3 regions of the Clostridium sp. LBM24168 genome follow, and region 2 is predicted to be linked to each of the others. Evidence: riboswitches for the same ligand, from Rfam matches in the RefSeq annotation. Region 2 holds a riboswitch; each other region holds the start of a gene.

Region 1 (7,372 bases), 1.0 Mb from region 2:
ACTCCCATTTCTTCATGTATTACATGTGCCCAGTGCCATAGCTTTGATCCACCCGGCCACAGGCACACCTTTTTGCCTTTTAGACGTTCCTTGTACCAGTCAAGTTCAGGTTTCCATCTGGCAGTTTCTTCATCTATTATGGCTTGGGCTCTGTCTTCAATTCCAAAAAACAGTCCGATTTTCTTTAGTGATGCAGACAATGGTCCAAATCCAAATCCGTCTATATCCATACGCGGAATTCCATACTGCTTTCTCAATTCGTTGCAGATATATTCGGCAGAACGTGCACATTCAAGTACATTCAGTTTTGCTAGATGCATGCCCCTTAAGTCGTCATAGGAACCATTACCTGTAAAGGTTGAAAGCACCTGTATTCCCATTCTCTTGAAATAGTCCTGCATAACCTCCTGATCACCCTGGATATTGTATTCACCTACATAGTTTATTGTATAGTCACTGGTTATTTTAGGTTCATGAGTACCTACTTTGTTGTTAACCCATGCTATATTTATTTTGTGATGGCCTCCAGACTGGCTTGGACCGGCGAAACCGGGAGCATTGCACACGAATATATCCACGTCCGGCATTTCATTCATTACCTCTTTTGCAACAGCCTCTATATCGTCTCCTATAAGAGCGGTACCGCAGGTTTGGTAAATAGTCATTCTCTTTATTTTTGGAAATGCCTTGAAAGCTTCAATAATATTTTCCTTCAGCAATTTTGTAGCTCCAAATACTATATTTTTTTCTTTTACATCTGTAGCAAAAGTATATTTGATCTGGAAATTGTCATTGTCACTTATATAACGTTTGGTCTGCCAGGTATCGTAAGTGCAGCCTATAGGTCCGTGACTCATGTGAATTACATCCTTCATCGGAGTGCCTATAACATGTTTTGCACCGCAATATACGCAGCCTCTTTCTGAAAGAGTGCCTGGAATTGTGTTCAAATATCCGAGTGGAAGTGCATCTGTCAATTTTTCATCTTTTCCTTTTTCAACTACATGCTGTTTCCTGTCTGGAATACATTCACTGCATTTAAACAAATGATATGGCATAATTAATTCCTCCCCTTATTTTGATATATTTTCTTAATCGCCGATACCGTATTTCACGACCATGGCTTCAAGCTGTGGCATTTCAAGAGGCGTAGGAATGGTGAACATTTTATTTTCTATAATTTTGCGTGCAAGTTCTCCATACTCTTTTGACTGATTGCATTTGTCATCAAATTCGATAACTGTTTTTTTATTGAATTCTGCTTTTTGTACGATATTATCACGCGGCATGAAATGAATAAGCTGTGTATTGATTGCCGAGGTAAATTCTTCCAAGAATTCTCTTTCCCTGTCTACATTACGGCTGTTGCATATGATTCCGCCGAGACGTACACCGCTCCTGTTTGCATATTTAACAAGGCCTTTACAGATGTTGTTTGCAGCATATATTGCCATCATTTCACCAGAAGCAACAATATACACTTCCTGTGCCTTACCATCACGAAGCGGCATTGCAAATCCACCGCATACAACGTCACCAAGTACATCGAAAAATACGAAATCCAGATCTTCAGTATATGCACCATTTTTTTCCATAAGATCAATTGCTGTTATTACACCACGACCTGCACAGCCTACGCCTGGTTCAGGACCGCCTGATTCTACGCATTTGATATCACCGTATCCTGTCTTTACAATTGTTTCGGCTGTAATTTTTTCTTCACCTTCGTCACGAAGCATGTCCATTAATGTTTTCTGGCTCATTCCACCTAGAATCATACGTGTTGAATCGGCTTTTGGATCACATCCATGTATGAATATTTTTTTATTGTAGAAATGTGCCATTGCTGCTGCGGTGTTCTGCTGGGTAGTTGATTTACCTATACCGCCCTTTCCATAAAATGCAATTTTTCTTGTCATTTTAAATACCTCCTTAATTTCCAAAATATTTTCCAGAATGTTATGTTTTATATTGTTTCATTTGATTATATTGTAGAGTTTAATAATTGTCAATATATTATGGCTATTTTTTATTAATTTATAAAAAATAAGTTTAATTTATTGATGATTATTCAAGGAAAGATTATATTTTATACATGAATATCTTTGACTACGTATAAGATTTTATAAATATTTTGTACAAAACATAATAAAATGGAATTGATTTATACAAAGAGTTTAATTTCAGCACATATTACTCAAATTGATATTTATCCTAATATTATTTATGAGGACATATAAGGTACGTGTTATGATTATGTTGAAGAACAAAGCTTTTATAAGTTGTGAAAAGGTTTTTATTGCTATATAAATTTTTATGCTGGGGAGGAATATTTATTATGAAATATAAATCTAAAGTTATTGGAATAGGTGATTCTGCATTTGAACTGCTGGAGGCATGTAATAGTCTTGTTATATTTAATAATAATGCTCCGGCAGGACCGGCTGAAATTTCCATATTTCATACTATCGAGAATTTTAAAGAAGATATAGTTGTAGGTGATAAACTTATATTTGGGAACGAAGTTTATACTATAACTTGCATAGGAGATGAAGCTATGCATACTCTGAAATAAATGGGACATTGTACGCTTGAATTTTCAGGAAACGACGTGGATTTACCAGGACAGATTGCATTAAAAGGCTCTACTTCACCTAAAATAAATATTGGTGGCATTATAGTATTTTCAAAGTAACTATTTATGTATTATCTATTAAAAAATTTATCTGTAAAACTAAGGAAAGCGAGATGCTTGTTCTTGATGAAAGAGCCATAGGCAGTATTTTTATCAAGGCTGAAGTAATTATAAAAATAGAATAATTTAAGCTTTCAATATATTTAGGGATAGAAATTTTTAATTTTGCTATTGACAAACCAATAAAAAGATTATATAGTATATATAAATTAATTGAATATTTAACTTCTTATCAAGAGAGGCAGAGGGACTGGCCCTATGATGCCCGGCAACCTGAATGAATTTTTGTTCAACGGTGCTAATTCCAGCAGGTAATACCTGAGAGATGAGAAACGTCAAGGATTATAACTTCCCACAGTTTCTTGTAGGAAGTTTTTTATTTAGCTAATTAATAGAAAGGCATAATATAATATTAAATTTGGATTGGAAGTGATTGTAGTGAAGTTAATGTGTAAATGCTGCTGTTGTGAATAATCATAATAGTCACAATAATTATAATAATGAATCAAAAAAGAATAAAAAAGAATAATTTTACTATATAAATGTGAGGAGAGATAAGAATGAGTGAAGAGAGAAAATTAGGGTTTGAAACATTACAGGTACATGCAGGACAGGTTCCAGATCCAACAACAGGAGCAAGGGCAGTTCCAATTTATCAGACTACATCTTTTGTTTTTAAAAATGCAGATGAGGCAGCAGATTTTTTTCAGTTGAAAAAACCAGGCAATGTTTATGCTAGAATAATGAATCCAACAGAAGATGTATTTGAACAGAGAATAGCAGCACTTGAAGGAGGAAGTGCAGGACTTGCAACCTCATCAGGGTTGGCGGCAATACTGTATTCAATATTAAATGTGGCAAATTCAGGAGATAATATAGTTTCTGCTAGTACACTTTATGGTGGCACATATGAATTATTTTCAGTAACATTAAAGAAATTAGGAATCGATGTAACATTTGTTGATCCTGATGATCCTGAAAATATTAGAAGGGCTATTACAGATAGGACAAAGGCAGTTTATGCTGAGACATTAGGAAATCCAAAGATTAATGTATTGGATATAGAAGCTGTAGCAAATATAGCTCATGAGAATAAGATACCACTTATAATAGATAATACTTTTGGTACTCCATATCTTGTAAGACCAATAGAATATGGTGCAGATGTAGTTGTGCATTCAGCAACAAAATTCATTGGTGGACATGGGACAACTATTGGTGGAGTTATAGTAGATGGGGGAAAATTTGACTGGGCAGCAAGTGGAAAATTTCCTGATTTTACTACACCAGATGAAAGTTATAATGGACTTGTTTATGCAGATCAGGGACCAATTGCCTTTGCTTTAAAAGCTAGGGTTCAGCTTCTTAGAAATACGGGAGCAACATTAAGCCCGCAGAGTGCATTTTATTTTCTCTTAGGATTGGAATCACTTTCACTTAGGGTGGAAAGGCATGTAGAAAATACAAGAAAGGTAGTTGAATTTTTAAGTAAGCATCCAAAAGTTTCATGGGTAAACTATCCTGAACTTGAAAGTAGTCCATATCACGATTTGGCAAAGAAATATCTTCCAAAAGGTGCAGGTTCCATATTTACATTTGGAATAAAGGGAGGACTTGAAGCAGGAAAGAAATTTATAAATAGTGTTAAATTATTTTCATTGCTTGCAAATGTAGCAGATGCAAAATCTCTTGTAATACATCCTTCTAGTACTACACATGCTGAGTTAAATGAGGAACAACAAAGAGCTGCTGGAATAACTCCAGATCTTATAAGACTTTCAATAGGTGTAGAGAGTATTGACGATATTATATATGATTTGGATCAGGCACTTGCTAAAATTTGATAGGATATAACTAATAGAGAATGTGAAAGTTAAGTTTCTTCAATATTATATAGTTAATGTCGAAGAAACTTGACTTTTTATATTTTTAGAAGTGATTTCTTTTCTATAATAATTTCACATAGAAATAAAAGGATTCAAAAGTGTTTCTCAAATTTATAAAAGAAATTATGCAGGAATATCCTTCCGAAAAGATTGTAATTATTCTGAATTCAGGATATTCCCGTATTAACTATATTTTGCTCGTTATTATATAGGGAATTATATAAAGTGGAATATACTCTGTAAAAATACAAGAAAGAAACAGGTTGCTGTTTTAAACATGGTCAGGACGAATATATCCTTATATGATTGCTTGTGTGTTAGACCTGTAATAGCCAAAAGGGTGATTACTGCACCGTTGTGGGGTAATGTATCCATTCCTCCTTGCAGCCATAGCGGCAACACGGTGGAGTAATTCAGGAGATATACCGGTATTTGCAGCCCAATCTAGATATTTTGTATGGAACATATCAAGTGCAATACTCATTCCACCGGAGGCTGATCCGGTAACTCCGGCCATAACGTTTACAGTAACTGCTTCAGATAATAATGGAGTACCATTAGGGTTTATGTTTATTAAAGCATTGGCTATACCGCTGAAACCCGGAAGTGTTTTTATAACATTGCCATAACCAACTTCAGAAGCTGTATTCATAACTGCCAATAGAGAACCAATTGCACCGGCACTGAGACCCTGACTCACATTACCTTTTAAAGCTTTTGGGTTAATAAGTAAGGCCATAATGACGCCTACTACGAGTGAGATAATAAGTGCCCAGTTGTTCATTGAACCAATGACACTATTTTTATCAATATTGTAAGGTGCTTGGGTTACCCATGAAGCAATATCCCAGTGGGGAAAAATTAATTTCTGTAAAACCAGGGATAATACAAGTACTGTAACTAATGGGAGTATTGCCAGAGCAGGGCTTGGCAAGTTTTCATCTGATACATTAACGGGTTCATTAATGTGATTTGTACCGTAACCTTCTCCCACTGCTTTAAGTGAACGCCTTCTCCATTCTATATAAGTCAGTCCGCCGACAAGTAAAATTATACTTCCCAGTATACCAAATACAGGTGCAGAGTAAAGATCTGTGTTAAAAAATTTCATTGGAATGGAATTTTGAATTTGCGGAGTTCCTGGAAGAGCATCCATAGTAAAAGTTAAACACCCTAAACCGATTGTTACGGGAATGAGACGTTTTGGAATATTAGCCTGTTTAAAAATGGAAGCTGCAAATGGATATACCGCAAAAGCTACGACAAATGTGCTTACGCCGCCATAAGTAAGTATGGCTGTAGACATGGCAACAGAAAACATTGCATTTTTTTCCCCTAGTTTTTCTATAATAAATTCAGCAATAGACTTTGCCGCACCGGATTGCTCCATAACTTTTCCAAATACAGCACCCAGCAGGAAGAATGGGAAAAAGTTTTTCACATAGTTTGCCAGGTTCGGAAGAAATATTTCCGTGTATGTCGGCATTATAGAAAATCCAGAGAAAATAGCTGCCAACAGTGCAAAGATAGGGGCAAATAAAATAACCGAGTAACCCTTGTAGGCCATGAAAATCAACAGACCTAAACTCAATAAAATTCCTAAAACTGCCATTTTAAAAACCTCCATAATATAAATAACTTTTTGATAATTTTATTTCCACTCAAATACACCACGGTCAAGAATCGGTTTGCCGCTCTTTACGTCTATAAAACGAAAATATGCAATACCTGCTCCAATTTTCCAAATAAGCAGCTTAACCGGTGTATCTGGATAAAGTACATTTCTCATCTGTGCTGTCATACGTGTCATGCGATCAGGTTCATCGGGACAAAGTACAGAAATAGCCATTCGGCATGAGAATCCAAAAGAGCATAATCCCTGTACAAAGGATGTTGGGAAACCCATTTTCTGTGCATATTTGGGATCGACGTGAACTAAATTTGTATCACCAGTCAGACGGTATAGTAAATTCTGAACAGGACTTATATAATCATCAACTTCATAATCGGGATTTCTATATGGCATTTTTACTGAACTGCTTAACATAGGTTTTCCACCAAATCCTCCAGCTTCGTGAAAAAATGTTGTAGAATAATTAGTACACACTAGATTACCAGCTTCGTCACGAATATCTAGCTTTGTTTTTACTACTGCACCTTTATCCTTACCACGGTCATATACGTCTGTGATTACATCTTGATATTGGAAAGTTCCTTTAATAGGATCGATAGGGCGATGCATGATAATTTCATGATCCATGTTTAAAAATGAAATGCTTGGTTTTATGATTTCTTCAGCAAGCATAGAAGCAGGAAGCGGCATCCACTGATATGGTCTAACATTCTGCGTTCCCCAGTAAGGAACAGTACCATAAGTTGGAATAGCCTTAAGACACTTCTCATATGTGTAAATTAGATCATCTCTATGGGCACCTACAGCTAATGCATATAGAGCAATATCACGCCAACTATATTCCATATAACGAGGCTCCATTTTTTTACCAACTAACATTTCTTCCAGATTAAAATTAATTTTTCCCATAATTTTCTTCCTTTCTTAAAATATAATATTTTTACTTAAATATAGAGCAAAGATCATGCCAATTATAAAAACTATTTATAATATATAAAATTTGTATTAGGGTTCTTGTTTTACATTTATTTTTTGCTTACAAATGTATTTAGATAGAGGTATTCTTGTGTCATAAATTAAAATGTGTGTGTTTTTTTCCAATAATATTTTTATTGCTTTTTTATCATACATTTTTCATATTATGGATTAAAATAGTAT
Region 2 (7,372 bases):
TTCTCCCGCTCTTGCCGCTTCAATTGCTGCATTCAAAGCAAGCAGATTGGTCTGCTCTGCAATATTATTTATCAATCCAGTAATTTCATTTATCTCACCAATACTGCTGGTAAATCCATTTATATTTTTTTTAAACCCGGCGGTTATTGAATTAACTTTGTCTATTGACTGAATCACAAGTTGCATTTTAGTATTACTTTCATTTGCCCTATCATTAATTCCATTTGAAGAATCCTTTATTTCTTTGATTTCGCCTACCATTGTACTGATTGCATCTTCAAATTCATTTACAATGCCTGCCAGGTTTACAAGATTCTGCGACTGTCCCCCGGTTCCCTTGGCTATCTCCTGGATAGAAGAAGAAACTCCATGGGAATTATCCGACATTTCACCTGAAATATGTCTTAAATCCCCTGCATAATCCTTAATCCTGTTAAATGAATCCTTCATCTCAAGCAGCATGGATTTTAAAGATTCCTGCATCTCTCTTAATGCCCTTGAAACATCTCCTACTTCATCATTCATTTCAAGAAATTTTTCAGGTATTTCAGATTCCAGACTTCCCTGTGAAATCAGCTTTAAATGTCCAACTGCATCGTTCAGGGATTTCGTTATTTTCTTAATTAAAGGAACGGTAATCAATACAGCCAGCAATATAAGTACACATGTCGCTATAATGGCTTTTATCATCAGTAGATTAATCGGCTCGGCCAGTTCACTTTCAGAAATACGTATTCCTAAAATCATATTTGAATTTGGAACAGAAGCATAGTACACCAAGTATGACATTCCATTGTCAGTATAGAATCCTTCTCCAGATTTTCTTGAAATCATGCTTTTACCAATGGACACAAGAGATGTATTCGATTCTTCCTGAATTTTTTTATTCATAACTTTGGATTTATTATCTACTGCTATATATGTTCCATCATTAGAAATTAAAAATACTCTTCCTGTATCTCCAATTTTTATACCTTCAATATTTTTTTGAATAGTTGTTAGATCCATGTCCGCCGTGGTAACCCCCAATAATTTATTATTTGAATCGACAAAATTGGCTGTTGCCGTTATCATGGAAACTTTTGTTACTGGATCAATGTATGGTTTGGACCAGGCTATATCTTTATTTATATCCATCCCCAACTTATACCAGTCATTACTGTGATAATCATTTTCCGCCTTGCTGTAATCATCGGTATAGACGACCTTCCCATTATCCTTGTATGCATATGGTCCGAAATATTTGATATCTTTTTTATACTTATAAGGTTCGAACCATATACCGTTACCACAAGTCTCCTTGTTTGTTTCCGGAAATTTTTTTAATATTAAAACATAATTATCCTTTTCCAGTACTGGATATGAAGCCTCAACTGTCTTTGCCAATGTTTGGGCAACTTTTGCATTATTCAATAGTAATTTCTGAATCATTTCTGAGTTATTAGATAATCTTGTATTCATCTCTTCCGCTATCTGTTTATTTAATATTGTTCTGGTGCTAAAATAAGTAATTATAGTCAAAGAAAACATGCCAACCAATATTACCGGTATAACTATCAAATTTATTTTGATTAATATACTTCGCTTTTTCATTCGCTACTTTCCCTTCAATAATTAATTTTATAAAGCTATTCAAGCACTTATAACATTTGTTTTATTGAGTAAAATATCATTATATATATCCATAAGTCCACTAAAAACTTTATTCCAGGATCTATTAAGTCCAGTATTTCTTCCATTTATCCTCAATACATTTCTCAAATCTTCATTATCAATTAACTCTATCATTAAATTAACCAATTCATTGACATCTCCTGCTCTGAATTTAAGTCCGTTAATTCCATGCTCAATTATATTTTTGACTCCTCCTGCATCGGCACCTATAACCGGAATGCCAGAAGTCATGGCCTCAAGCACCACATTCCCAAAAGTCTCTGATGAAGAGGGAAAAGTAAATACATCACTTGATGCATAAATTTGTGCTAATTCTCTTCCTTTTTTAAATCCCGTAAATATAGTATCTTCTGGAAAACAATTCTTGCATTTATCCATATACGGGCCCTCTCCTGTTATAACAAGGGCTATTTTATCTTTATATTTACTATAAACTTCTTTATAGGCATCAATTAAAATATCTAAATTCTTCTCTGGTGAAACCCTTCCTACGTACAAAAATACCAACTTGTCGTTAATACCAAGCTTTTTTCTTAAATCATCACTTCTTAGTTCAGGTTTGAATTTTTCAGAATCCACTCCCCTTGAAAAAATATCTGTATTTGATATTCCCTCTCTCTTAAGATACAATTTTGCTTCCTCTGATGGACACAACGTCAAATCATTTTGATTGTGAAACCATCTCAAATAAGTCCACATGTAATAATTCAAAAAGTTTAAATTATAAGAATTTAAATATTGACAGAAATTAGTTGTATAATTAGATACGGTGGGTATTCCATGCTTTTTACCATATTTTAACCCTGCCACTCCCATATTGAATTCAGTCATAAGTTGTATTATATCAGGTTTAAAATTAGACAATAAAGTATTTAATCTAAAGGTGTTAGGAAAAGCTACTCTACATTCCGGATAGGGAAAAAATTTTATACTAAAAAATCTTTGAATATTATAACTTTCATTTTTTTCTATATCATTTCCAGGTGCAAATATTAAATACTCAATATTGTTTACTTCGTAATACTCTGCAAGTTTACTTAGGGTATTCGTAACTCCATTTATCTGGGGTAAAAAAGTATCTGTAAAAATAGCTACTTTCACATTATCCCTCCTATACCTTTTGGTAGATTATAATTTTCTAAATTTTCTAAATTATTGATGTTAAAATAGACTATTGATTCTACTGTCATATTTATAGTTGATACAGCATAAATTATATCTCTTAGAAATGACCTCCTTTGTTTAAAATATCTTTTCTGCATATCAAAAACAATTGATAATACATTCCTTTGCGGTAAATTTCTACTGTCAATTAATTTTAGTCTGCCAAATATGAGAAGAATTTGTAAATTAAAATGAAGCAATATTTCATATGCTATATGCTTAAAAATATTTTTTTTACTGTATTCCTCAGTATGATATAGACAGAAATAATCACTTATATAATGACACATAATCCCAAGAATCATCGAAAATTGATTGATATCCAGTTCGTCATGAGAAAGTTGATTAAAACATTTAGATACAATATGCAAGCTATCCTTCAAAGTATGGGGATTCCTGCAAGAATTAGGAGAAATATCTGGTTTAATATTTCCATACATAAAAATTATTTTGTTTAATTTAAAATTTAATTCTCTTAAGCAATGTTTATATACAATTTTAGAAAATAATATATGTGTATTTATTATCATTACCTTGACACCTCTTTACATATTCCCCTAATATAATAATATTTCCTATAGCTGCTTTTTGACTGCATGTTTGTGTTAAGTTTTATTTAAGAGATATTCATGTATGTTAAATTCACAAATTTTTAGATTTTAATGATTGCTCAAAAACAGATAAACTAGAAAAGAGTATTACAAAACCAGGTACATAGTTCTGTAATACTCTTTTCTAGTTTATAATCCACACTTTTCGAGTGCTTGTTTTAAATCATAGATAATATCCTCTGCACTTTCAAGCCCTATACTGAATCTTATATATCCATTCCTAAATTTTTCCGGATAAAAATTTATTCTTTCATCATTCGGACCTGTATAGACAATTAGACTTTCATCATGTCCAAGAGAAACTGCCGGAATAACGAGTTTAAGAGAATTTATGAATTTATTGTGAGTTTCGCTATCTGCTTTAAGTGCAAAAGCTATGACTCCAGAATACATCTTCATCTGCTTTTTTGCAATTTTATGTTGTGGATGGCTCTCAAGTCCAGGATATGCAACAAATTTCACGGATGGATTTGACTCCAGATATTGTGAAACTTTAAGTGCAGTATCACTGTGCTGTTTCATACGAAGAGGTAATGTCACAACTCCTCTCATTATAAGCCATGCATTGAACGGACTTATTGTACCTCCAAGATTAACCATAGCTTCACTTTTTATTTTGTCTATAAGTTCTTTCTTTCCTATTACCGCTCCACCCATTGCATCACCGTGTCCATTTATATACTTTGTCAAACTATGAACTACCAGGTCAGCTCCAAGTTCAAGAGGATGCTGTAAATATGGAGATGCAAAAGTACTGTCCACACTAAACAATGCTCCAATAGACCTGGCAATTTTAGCTATTTCTGCAATATCGCTTATCTTCGTAGTTGGATTGCCAGGTGTCTCAACATGAATAAGCTTTGTATTAGGTCTTATTGCTTTTTTTATTTCTTCCAGGTTGGATGTATCTACAAGCGTAGCTTCTATTCCATACTTGTCTGGAAGATACTGGTTAAGCAGTCTGTAAACTGCTATGTATGATACATTCGAACATATTACATGAGATTTACTTCTAAGAAATGTAAAAAATACTCCTGCAAGTGCTGCAACCCCACTTGCCAGTACTACACAATCTTCACCACCCTCTAATGCAGCCAGTCTTTGCTGAAGGTAAAGCTGATTTGCAGAAGTATTCCTTGTATAAAGCATCTGGTTTGGATCACTCCAATTAATTGATGATGCATCCTCTGGAAGTTTGTAACAATTTGCCATAGTTATAGGACGCCTAATAGAGCCTGTCTCTTTATCAATACCATTGCCTACATGTACACATTTTGTTATAAAACTAGTTTCCTTGGTCATATGTTTCCTCCTTGTAAATTTAATAAATATTTGTATTAAAAAAAGCCGTCTTTCATAAGAAAAACAACTTTAATTTCATAAAATATTTTTCTTATCTCTCAGAATATTCTGCTGGAATTAACACCATACATCGATATACAAATGTTGGTTGTCGGGTTTCAAAGGGCCAGTCCCTCCACCACTCTTGATAAGATTCAATTATTTAATTTATTTCATAATATACTAGAAAAAATTTATTGTCAATAAGTTTAATGGTAATTTGATCTTTAACTATTTTTCTTCTCCATATCTAGAAGCTTTTTCTTTATACCTAACCCACCTGCATAACCAATCAAATCTCCATTGGAACCAATAACACGATGACATGGAATGATAATCGCAATAGGATTCTTATTATTTGCCATGCCTACTGCACGGTATGCTTTAGCATTTCCTATGCTTTCTGCTATATACTTATAACTACAGGTTTCCCCATAAGGGATATTCTGAAGTGCTCTCCATACTTTTCCTTGAAATTCAGTTCCCTGTGGTGCCAGCGGTATATCGAAAACTTTCCTTGTCCCACTAAAGTACTCCTCAAGTTCCTCATATACCCTTTTAATTAAGTATGTCTCAATACACATTGTATATTCAGGAATATTTTCTCCAAAATATATATGAGTGATATTTCCGCTGTTTTCGGCAATAACTAACTTCCCGATTTTAAATTCATAGCAATATGCGCTGTACATATTATACCCTCCATTCATTATTCTTTACATATCATCTTCATATTCTTTACGTATCTTATTTTCACGTTTTTTTGAAATCCATCCTACTCCCCACATACAGAAAAAAGTAATAGCGAATGAACTTAAAAAAATGATAACTATTTCTATAAAAAACATTACGATATTCTGTCTATTTTGTATATATTTCATGTAATTTGACACACTAGCAATTATTGTAACTGCTGAACTTGAAATCAAGCTATTCAGCAAATATATTCTATTTCCATGTTTCTTTGAATCAAATATACCATTTCCTTTTATGACATTTCTTATAAGAATGTAGAATGATCCACCAAAAAATGCAATAAATTCCGTCATATAGGAAGTAAATGGTTCATCCAATATAAATTGCTTATACAATACAGAAATTAATAAAAAAACGGAAACCATCTGAAATGCATCGCTGGCTATCTTATGCTGTTCAGCTATAATTCTCTCATCTTTAAAATTTTTATTTATCATTTATATTCCTCCCAAAATAAATCATTTAATGTTCTATTTAATGTTCTACATATGGCAATACATAATCTAAGTGATGGATTATACTTTCCAGCTTCTATCATACCAATTGTCTGTCTTGTAACCCCTATTTTTTCCGCAAGCTGTTCCTGGGACAAATCACATTCTACTCTTGCAATCTTCATACGTTTGTTCTTCAAGTCTATAACCTCCTTACACTATTTATTATAATATATATGTGTATAAATGTAAATTATATATTTCATTTTGTTTTATATTTTATACTTTTACAATTGAGGTTTACAAGTACTTTCTATAAAATATAAATTTTAATTGAAAATTATGATATTATTTTATATATAATACTTTCATGAAAGGACGATACTAATGAACATTTCAATCAGACAGGTAAAAGATGAAGATCTTGACGCAGTCGCAAAAATTGAAACAATATGCTTTCCAAAAGCGGAAGCAGCTACAAGAAAATCCTTGAGGCAGCGTATAAAAATATTTTCGGAAAGTTTTTTTGTAGCAGAAGAGGATAAAAAAATAATTGGCTTTATAAATGGATGCATAACAAATGAAACTGCCATCTATGACGAACTGTACAAAGAACCTTCTCTACATATTCCAAATGGAAATTATCAGACAATTTTTGGACTTGATATATTACCAGACTATAGAAACAATGGGAATGCAGCTAAATTGATGAATCACATGATAGAGGCATCCAGACTCTCCGGAAGAAAAGGATTAATTCTCACCTGCAAGGAAAGACTTATTCACTATTATGAAGGATTTGGATATATAAACAAGGGAATATCCAGATCAGTACATGGGGGTGCAACTTGGTATGATATGATACTTAAATTTTAAATTATAAGTGCTCCATGAAAAATTCAACATGGAGCCCAATTACTTTAATCTCTAAAATGGATGTCAGTTTTTGACTGTTTTTTTAATATATCTAGGTTCTATCATATCATAGGGATTTATAAAATCTTCAAATTCTTCTTCCTTTAAAATCTTTTCTTCAAGTACGATATCTTTTATAGACCTTCCTGTATTAATAGCTTTTTTTGCAGCTTGAGCCGCTTTATTGTATCCAATATAAGGGGACAGTGCCGTTATCATTCCTATGCTATTATTTAAAAGCTGCCTACATTTCTCTCTGTTTGCAGTTATTCCCTTAATGCAATTATCTTTAAAAGTCTTTATTCCATTACACAAGGTCTCCAAAGATTCAAATAAATTGTAAAATATAACTGGTTCAAATGCATTCAATTCAAGCTGACCAGCTTCTACTGCCATTGCTATTGTGACATCATTTCCAATTATGTTAAATGCAATTTGGTTTAATACTTCAGGTATAACAGGATTTACTTTTCCTGG
Region 3 (7,372 bases), 1.4 Mb from region 2:
TCCGGAATAATAAGGCAAAGTGAATTTTTCTTATACAGTGAAAAGGACAGAAAAGCTGTAGAGGTCTGTATGGAAAGAGGATATGAGTTCCCTGAAATAACTTCATGGATAAGGGCCAACAAGGAGGACTTCAAACTTGTAAAGGATATGGGTATAAAGGAAACGGGAATGCTTATGTCCTGCTCCGATTATCATATATTTAAAAAGTTGAGAAAGACAAGAGAAGAAACTGTAAATATGTATCTTTCCGTTGTGGAAGAAGCATTGAATAATGGAATAAGACCAAGATGCCATCTGGAAGATATAACAAGAGCGGATTTTTATGGATTTGTAGTCCCTCTGGTAAATAAATTGATGGATATGTCATGTGAGTCGGGAATTCCTATAAAAATAAGATTATGTGATACCCTTGGGGTTGGGGTTTCATATGGGCAGACGGATGTGCCAAGAAGTGTACAGGGACTTGTGCATGGACTTAGAACTATATGCAATGTTCCAGAGGAGTGTATGGAATGGCATGGACACAATGATTTTTATTCTGCAGTGGACAATTCAACTACTGCATGGCTTTATGGAGCTTCATCTGTAAATAGCACCCTTTTTGGAATTGGCGAAAGGACAGGAAATTGTCCTCTTGAAGCAATGGTGTTTCAATATGCACAAATTAAGGGCAATACCAAGAATATGAAGCTTGAGGTTATAACTGAAATAGCAAATTATTTTAAAAATCAACTTGGATATGATATTCCACCTAAGACACCTTTTGTTGGAAGTCAGTTCAATGTTACAAAAGCCGGCATACATGCAGATGGAATGCTCAAGGATAAAGAGATTTATAATTCATTTGATACGAACAAGATACTTGCAAGACCAGTTGTAATCGAGATAAACCAGTATTCAGGACTTGCTGGTATTGCAGCATGGATCAATACCTATTATAGATTAAAGGATGAAGATAAAGTAGACAAAAGGGACAATAGAGTTGTAGAAATAAAGAAATGGGTAGATGATCAGTACAAGATGGGAAGAACAAATATAATAAGAAATAGTGAAATGGAGCTTCTTGTAAAAAAATTAATGCCTGAAATACTTGAAAAAGGGGAAGAAAGAGCATGTTGACTAAAATAAATTATTTGGAGGCATTGAAATGAGGCATAAGGTTACCCTTATCAAAGGGGATGGAATAGGACCGGAAGTTTGTATGGCAGCCAGGAAGGTTGTAGATAAAAGTGGAGCAGATATTGATTGGGAGATCTTTGAAGCAGGGGCTGCTCTACTTGAAGAGTATGGTACACCTATACCGGCACATATAATAGAAAGTATAAGAAAGAATGGAGTAGCCCTTAAAGGTCCGGTCACCACGCCTGTTGGAAAAGGGTTTAAAAGTGTAAATGTTACTTTGAGGAAAGAGTTAAATTTATATGCGAATATAAGACCTATAAAAACCTATGCTGGAGTAAAATCCAGATATGAAAATGTAGATATGGTTATTTTTAGAGAAAATACCGAGGATTTATATGCAGGCATAGAGCATATGATAAACAGTGAAATAGCTGAGAGCATCAAGATAATATCAAAAGGTGCCAGTAGAAAGATAGTGAAAGCTGCTTTTGATTATGCAGTTAAGAATGGAAGGAAAAAGGTTACGGCAGTTCATAAAGCAAATATAATGAAACTTTCAGATGGACTTTTCTTGAAAACTGCACAGGAAGTAGCAGAAGAATATGATAATATTGAATTTGAAAGTGTGATAGTAGATGCTATGAGCATGAAGCTTGTGTTAAATCCTGAAAATTATGATGTTCTGGTTATGCCTAATTTATACGGAGATATCTTATCTGATATGGCATCGGGGCTTATAGGGGGACTTGGGCTGGTTCCCGGAGCGAATATAGGTGAGGATGCGGCAGTATTTGAAGCTGCACATGGATCTGCACCTGATATTGCAGGAAAAAATAAAGCTAATCCTACTGCTATAATACTTTCATCAATCATGATGCTTAGATATCTGGGAGAAGATGCTCCTGCAGATAGGATAGAGAATGCAGTTGAAAGCGTGTTAAAAGAAGGAAAGTACTTGACCTGTGATCTGGGTGGGAATTCTACTACTGATGAATTTACAGATGCAATAGTTTCAAAATTAGACCTCAATTGAATACAAATAAAAAACTGCAGATTTCTGTTGCCAGTAATTCTGCAGTTTTCTACAATTAAATTAGAGTCTGGTTAAGTCATAAGGTGTTTCCTGATATACGTAGTAGTTAAGCCAGTTCAAAAATAATAAATTAGCATGTCCCTTCCATCTGGAAAGAGGGGCTTTTTTTATGTCATCATCAGGGAAATAATTTTTAGGTATTTCTATAGGAAGATTACTTGCCTTGTCCCTTTCATATTCGGCTTTTAATGTAAGGGTATCATATTCAGAATGACCGGTAACGAATATATCGCGGCCTCCTTTTGTAGCCACTATATAGACTCCTGCTTCTTCTGATTCTGATAGTAGTTCAAGTTCAGGAACCTTTTCAATGTCCTCTCTTTTTATGGTGGTATGTCTTGAGTGTGGTGCATAAAATAAATCATCAAAACCCCTTAATAATTTTACATTTCTTTTATTCAGTGTATGTGGAAATACACCGAACATCTTCTTGTCCAATAGATATTTTGGAATGCCAAAATGATGGTAAAGGCCGGCCTGTGCTCCCCAGCATATGTGGAATGTGGAATATACATTTTTTAAAGACCAGTCCATTATTTCAGTAAGCTCATCCCAATAATCCACATCTTCAAATTTTAGTTTTTCAACAGGTGCTCCTGTTATTATCATACCGTCAAATTTTTTATCCCGTATTTCATCAAAGGTTTCGTAATACTTAAAAAGGTATTCTTCAGAAGTATTTTTTGTCATGTGGGATTGTGGGTATATCAAGGTTATATTCACTTGAAGCGGAGAATTACTAAGAAGTCTGAGCAGCTGTGTTTCAGTGACGGTTTTAACTGGCATCAGATTCAATATGACTATATTAAGAGGTCGTATATCCTGTCTGGTTGCACGTTTTTCGTTCATCACGAATATATTTTCGGCTTTTAATATTTTGGAAGCTGGAAGACCATTAGGTATATTTATTGGCATATGACTCATCCTTTACAAATAATTGATTATGAATAATAAAAAGCCATTTTTCTATATAAGAAAAATGGCTTGCGATATCGAACTATTTTTCTTATCTTTCAGAAAAAAATTCTGTAGGAATTAACACCATACATTCAAATGAAAAATGCTGGTTGTCGGGCATCATTGGGCCTATCCCTCTGCCACTCTTGATAAGATTTTATTTGATTTTAATGAATATGATATACCAAAATTATGTGTCTGTCAAGATAATTGAATTTAAAATTTTTGTGTTGACAAGTACACTAAAAAGTATTAGCATTAAATAAACTGTAATTTAACAACTTAATATTGTTCTTATCAAGAGAGGTGGAGGGACTGGCCCTGAGAAACCCGACAACCAGCATGTAGCTCATGCAAGGTGTTAATTCCTACAGAATAGTGAAAATTCTGAGAGATAAGAAAAGAACGCTGTAATGAGATGATATGAATTTAGGCTGCTTTTCTTAAATAGGAGGCAGCTTTTTATTAACTAAATTTTTATGAGGAGAGAGCTTATGAGTATAATAAATATATTTAACAATAAGGAATTTATACTTTCTTTTGAGGCAATACCGCCAAAAAATAAAAATAATTTTAGCAGTTTTGAAAATAAAATCAATAATTTAAGTAAAATGAACCCGGATTTTATAAGCGTGACTTATGGAGCAGCAGGGAGAAGCAAAGATGGATCCATGGAGGCTGCTTTGTATATAAAAGATAAATACGATATAGAGGTACTGTCCCATCTCACCTGTATAAATTCTACAGAGGAGGAAATAGAGAAATATATATCTGAACTTACAAGAGGGGGAGTAAGTAATATACTTGCACTTAGGGGAGACATTGTGAGAAATGCTGATGCATTTATAAATACCAAGTATAGATATGCCAAGGAACTGGTGAAATATATCTCCAAAAAAGGCAACCTATGTATTGCAGCGGCAGCATATCCTGAGGGACATGCCGAGTCAAAGAATTTGGATGAAGATATTCTGCATCTTAAGGAAAAGGTGGATTGTGGAGTTGATTTTCTTATTACCCAGTTTTTTTTCGACAACAATTATTTTTATAGATTCAGGGAAAAAATGGATAAAATAGGACTGAATATACCTGTAGTGGCCGGTATAATGCCGGTTGTAAAGGCAAGGCAGATTAAAAATATGAGCTCACTTGGAGGTGCAAATTTATCTGAAAAACTTTTAAATATAATAGATAAATATGGTGAAAGTGATGAAGATTTTTTTAAGGCAGGAGTTGAATATAGTTTAAATCAGACATTGGATTTAATAAAAAACGGAATAAAAGGCATCCATCTGTATACTATGAATGATTTAACTGCTGTAAATTACATAGTAGAAAATTTATAGGGTGGATGAAAAGGGGTGAGCTATATGACTTTTGAGGATCTAATTGAAAGATTCAAAGATAGATTCATATTTTTTGACGGAGCTATGGGTACCATGCTCCAGAAAAGCGGACTTAAAGCAGGAGAACTTCCTGAAATATTGAACATAACAAATGGAAATACGATCAAGAAAATACATGAGACTTATTTGGATTCCGGTGCAGATATTATAATAACAAATACTTTTGGGGCAAATGAACTAAAATACAGCAGTTCTGAATATTCTTCGGATGAAGTAATCGAGGCTGGAGTTAGAATTGCAAAAGCTGCAGTCAGGGGAAGAAAGGATAAATTTGTGGCACTGGACCTAGGGCCTATAGGTCAGGTTATGGAACCTACGGGAAGTCTCAGCTTTGAAACTGCATATAAGCTTTTCAAGAAACAGATAGTTATAGGTGAAAGAGAAGGAGCCGACCTGATACTGATTGAGACTATGATGGATATATATGAGACCAAGGCTGCCATACTTGCAGCCAAGGAAAACAGCTCTCTTCCGGTTTTTTGCACCATGACTTTTCAGGAAAATGGGAGAACTCTTATGGGTACGGATCCCAAGACCATGGTCTTCGTTCTTGAAGGTCTGGGGGTTGATGTACTTGGAGTTAATTGTTCACTCGGACCCAGGGATCTTCAGAAAATAGTTGATGAAATTTTACTGTATTCCTCTATTCCGGTTATGGTCCAACCAAATGCAGGACTTCCAAAATATGACGGAAATGAAACCTATTATGATGTAGAGGCATCTGAATTTTCAGAGCAAATGAGAATTATGGCAGAAAAAGGAGTAAGAATACTTGGAGGATGCTGCGGCACGAATTCTGAATTTATCAAAGCTACTATAAAATCGGTAAGTGATCTTAAACCTTTGAATTTGGAGAAAAGGAAATATACTGCAGTGACTTCGGGAAATGAAACTGTGATAATAGGTGATAGAACAAAGATTATAGGGGAAAGAATAAATCCTACGGGAAAGGCGGCATACAAGCAGGAGCTGAGGAAGAAAAAAATAGGGTACATCCAGAAAGAAGCCATTTGCCAAAAAGAAGAGGGTGCTGACATACTCGAGCTTAATGTAGGACTACCGGAAATAGATGAAGTTGAAATGATGAAAAAAGCTGTAAGAGCAATACAGCAGGTTTCATACCTTCCAATAAGTATAGACAGCCCAAATCCGGATGCGCTTGAGGTTGGAGCAAGATTGTATAGAGGAAAGCCTCTTATAAATTCTGTAAATGGTAAAGAAAAAACTATGGAAGCGGTTTTCCCTATAGTTAAAAAGTATGGAGGCTGTGTTATAGCTCTTACCCTGGATGAGTCAGGAATAGCAAAGACGGCGGAAAAAAGATTTGCAATTGCAGAGAAAATTGTAAAAAAGGCTGAAATGTTTGGAATTTCAAGAAACAATATAATAGTCGACTGTCTTTCTCTTACGGCCTCCGCCCAGCAGAAGGAAGTTATGGAGACGATAAAGGCAATAAGAATGGTCAAGGAAAAGCTTGGGGTTAAGACAACACTTGGTGTGAGTAATGTATCCTATGGACTTCCAAATAGAAAGCTTTTGAATAGAACATTTTTACTTATGGCGCTGGAAGCTGGATTGGATTTGCCAATAATGAATCCCGGGGACGAAGGAATGAAAGATGCCATAGCTGCATTTGAGGTGCTTTCGTATAGGGACGTGGACAGTAAAGACTTTATAGAAAAGTACAGGGGAATTAAGGAACAGACAGATGAAAATAAAAGAAGTGGAACAGGAAACAAGAAAAAGTCGGGAGAAAATAAAAAAGATAAAATAGCTGGAAAAGATTTAAAACAGATAATTATAGATGGTATGGAGGATGAGGCAGTTCTGGCTACCAGCCAGCTCTTGAAATTAAAGAAACCTCTGGATATAGTAAATTCATATGTAATTCCGGCACTGGATGAAGTGGGAGCAAAATATGAGACAAAGGAAATCTTCCTGCCGCAGCTTATGCAATCTGCAGAAACTGTAAAAAAGTCATTTGAAGTGATAAAGAAGAACATAGCTGAAAGTGGGCAGAGCAATGAGGCAAAGGGAAAAGTAGTGCTGGCCACAGTCAAGGGTGATATACATGACATAGGAAAAAATATAGTGAAGGTTCTTCTGGAGAATTATGGATTTGATGTAATAGATCTAGGAAAAGATGTTGATATCGAAAGGGTGGTTGATTGCGTGGAACAAAACAACATAAAAGTTGTAGGATTAAGCGCACTTATGACCACCACTGTTATAAATATGAAAAAGACAATAGAGGCTCTTAGAAAAAATAATCTGTACTGCAAGGTTATAGTTGGCGGAGCTGTATTGAATCAGGAATATGCGGATATGATAGGGGCGGATTTTTATGCAAAAGATGCCAGAGATACAGTTAAAATAGCCGAAAAGATTTTTCTAGAAAATAAATTAGAATTTGCCAAATAAAAAATTTATATGGAATATTTTAAAGAATTCATATAAAATATATTTATAAATAGTCTAATTGATTTTAGGAGAAAATATTATGGAAAATGTTAATGGAAAAGTGGGTAAATATGTCCCGCAGATAAGTGGAACTCTTAGAGGTCATATGATAAATCTTCCTGATATAATCAGAGAGGCATCTGGAATCAAGGTTTTTGGAAAGAGGTTGAAATCTTTTGCTTTTACAACAGATGTAGCAATTATAAAAAATATAAATGCAGATGCAGTTTTTGCCGTATATCCCTTTACACCTCAATCTGTGATAACTGAAGTTCTTGTAGCAGCCTCTGATGTGCCTGTTTTTTGCGGCGTAGGAGGAGGGGTTACCACAGGA

Evidence for each region. Region 2 has a riboswitch for S-adenosylmethionine ahead of ACSVC9_RS08235 (trans-sulfuration enzyme family protein). Riboswitches for the same ligand answer to the same signal wherever they lie in the genome.
Region 1: it holds a riboswitch for S-adenosylmethionine, as region 2 does, so the genes downstream of both, ACSVC9_RS13235 (O-acetylhomoserine aminocarboxypropyltransferase/cysteine synthase family protein) here and ACSVC9_RS08235 (trans-sulfuration enzyme family protein) in region 2, are expected to answer to the same signal.
Region 3: it holds a riboswitch for S-adenosylmethionine, as region 2 does, so the genes downstream of both, metA (homoserine O-acetyltransferase MetA) here and ACSVC9_RS08235 (trans-sulfuration enzyme family protein) in region 2, are expected to answer to the same signal.

The regions. Positions count from the first base shown of each region.
Region 1 is NZ_CP196861.1:2,671,197-2,678,568, reverse strand. It holds gene anfD (nitrogenase iron-iron protein, alpha chain) at 1-1,058, opposite strand, end outside; gene nifH (nitrogenase iron protein) at 1,092-1,919, opposite strand; partial or broken gene ACSVC9_RS13240 (PTS glucitol/sorbitol transporter subunit IIA) at 2,339-2,695, shown strand; SAM riboswitch class I at 2,922-3,027, shown strand; gene ACSVC9_RS13235 (O-acetylhomoserine aminocarboxypropyltransferase/cysteine synthase family protein) at 3,256-4,539, shown strand; partial or broken gene ACSVC9_RS13230 (GntP family permease) at 4,798-6,193, opposite strand; gene ACSVC9_RS13225 (MaoC/PaaZ C-terminal domain-containing protein) at 6,233-7,123, opposite strand.
Region 2 is NZ_CP196861.1:1,666,974-1,674,345, forward strand. It holds gene ACSVC9_RS08220 (methyl-accepting chemotaxis protein) at 1-1,593, opposite strand, end outside; gene ACSVC9_RS08225 (glycosyltransferase family 4 protein) at 1,633-2,775, opposite strand; gene ACSVC9_RS08230 (zinc dependent phospholipase C family protein) at 2,772-3,368, opposite strand; gene ACSVC9_RS08235 (trans-sulfuration enzyme family protein) at 3,579-4,751, opposite strand; SAM riboswitch class I at 4,840-4,945, opposite strand; gene ACSVC9_RS08240 (methylated-DNA--[protein]-cysteine S-methyltransferase) at 5,018-5,482, opposite strand; gene ACSVC9_RS08245 (DUF6773 family protein) at 5,507-5,983, opposite strand; gene ACSVC9_RS08250 (helix-turn-helix transcriptional regulator) at 5,980-6,180, opposite strand; gene ACSVC9_RS08255 (GNAT family N-acetyltransferase) at 6,368-6,856, shown strand; gene ACSVC9_RS08260 (aspartate ammonia-lyase) at 6,920-7,372, opposite strand, start outside.
Region 3 is NZ_CP196861.1:219,744-227,115, forward strand. It holds gene ACSVC9_RS01055 (2-isopropylmalate synthase) at 1-1,119, shown strand, start outside; gene ACSVC9_RS01060 (isocitrate dehydrogenase (NAD(+))) at 1,148-2,155, shown strand; gene metA (homoserine O-acetyltransferase MetA) at 2,216-3,130, opposite strand; SAM riboswitch class I at 3,219-3,328, opposite strand; SAM riboswitch class I at 3,464-3,573, shown strand; gene metF (methylenetetrahydrofolate reductase [NAD(P)H]) at 3,667-4,518, shown strand; gene ACSVC9_RS01075 (homocysteine S-methyltransferase family protein) at 4,543-6,999, shown strand; gene ACSVC9_RS01080 (hydrolase) at 7,079-7,372, shown strand, end outside.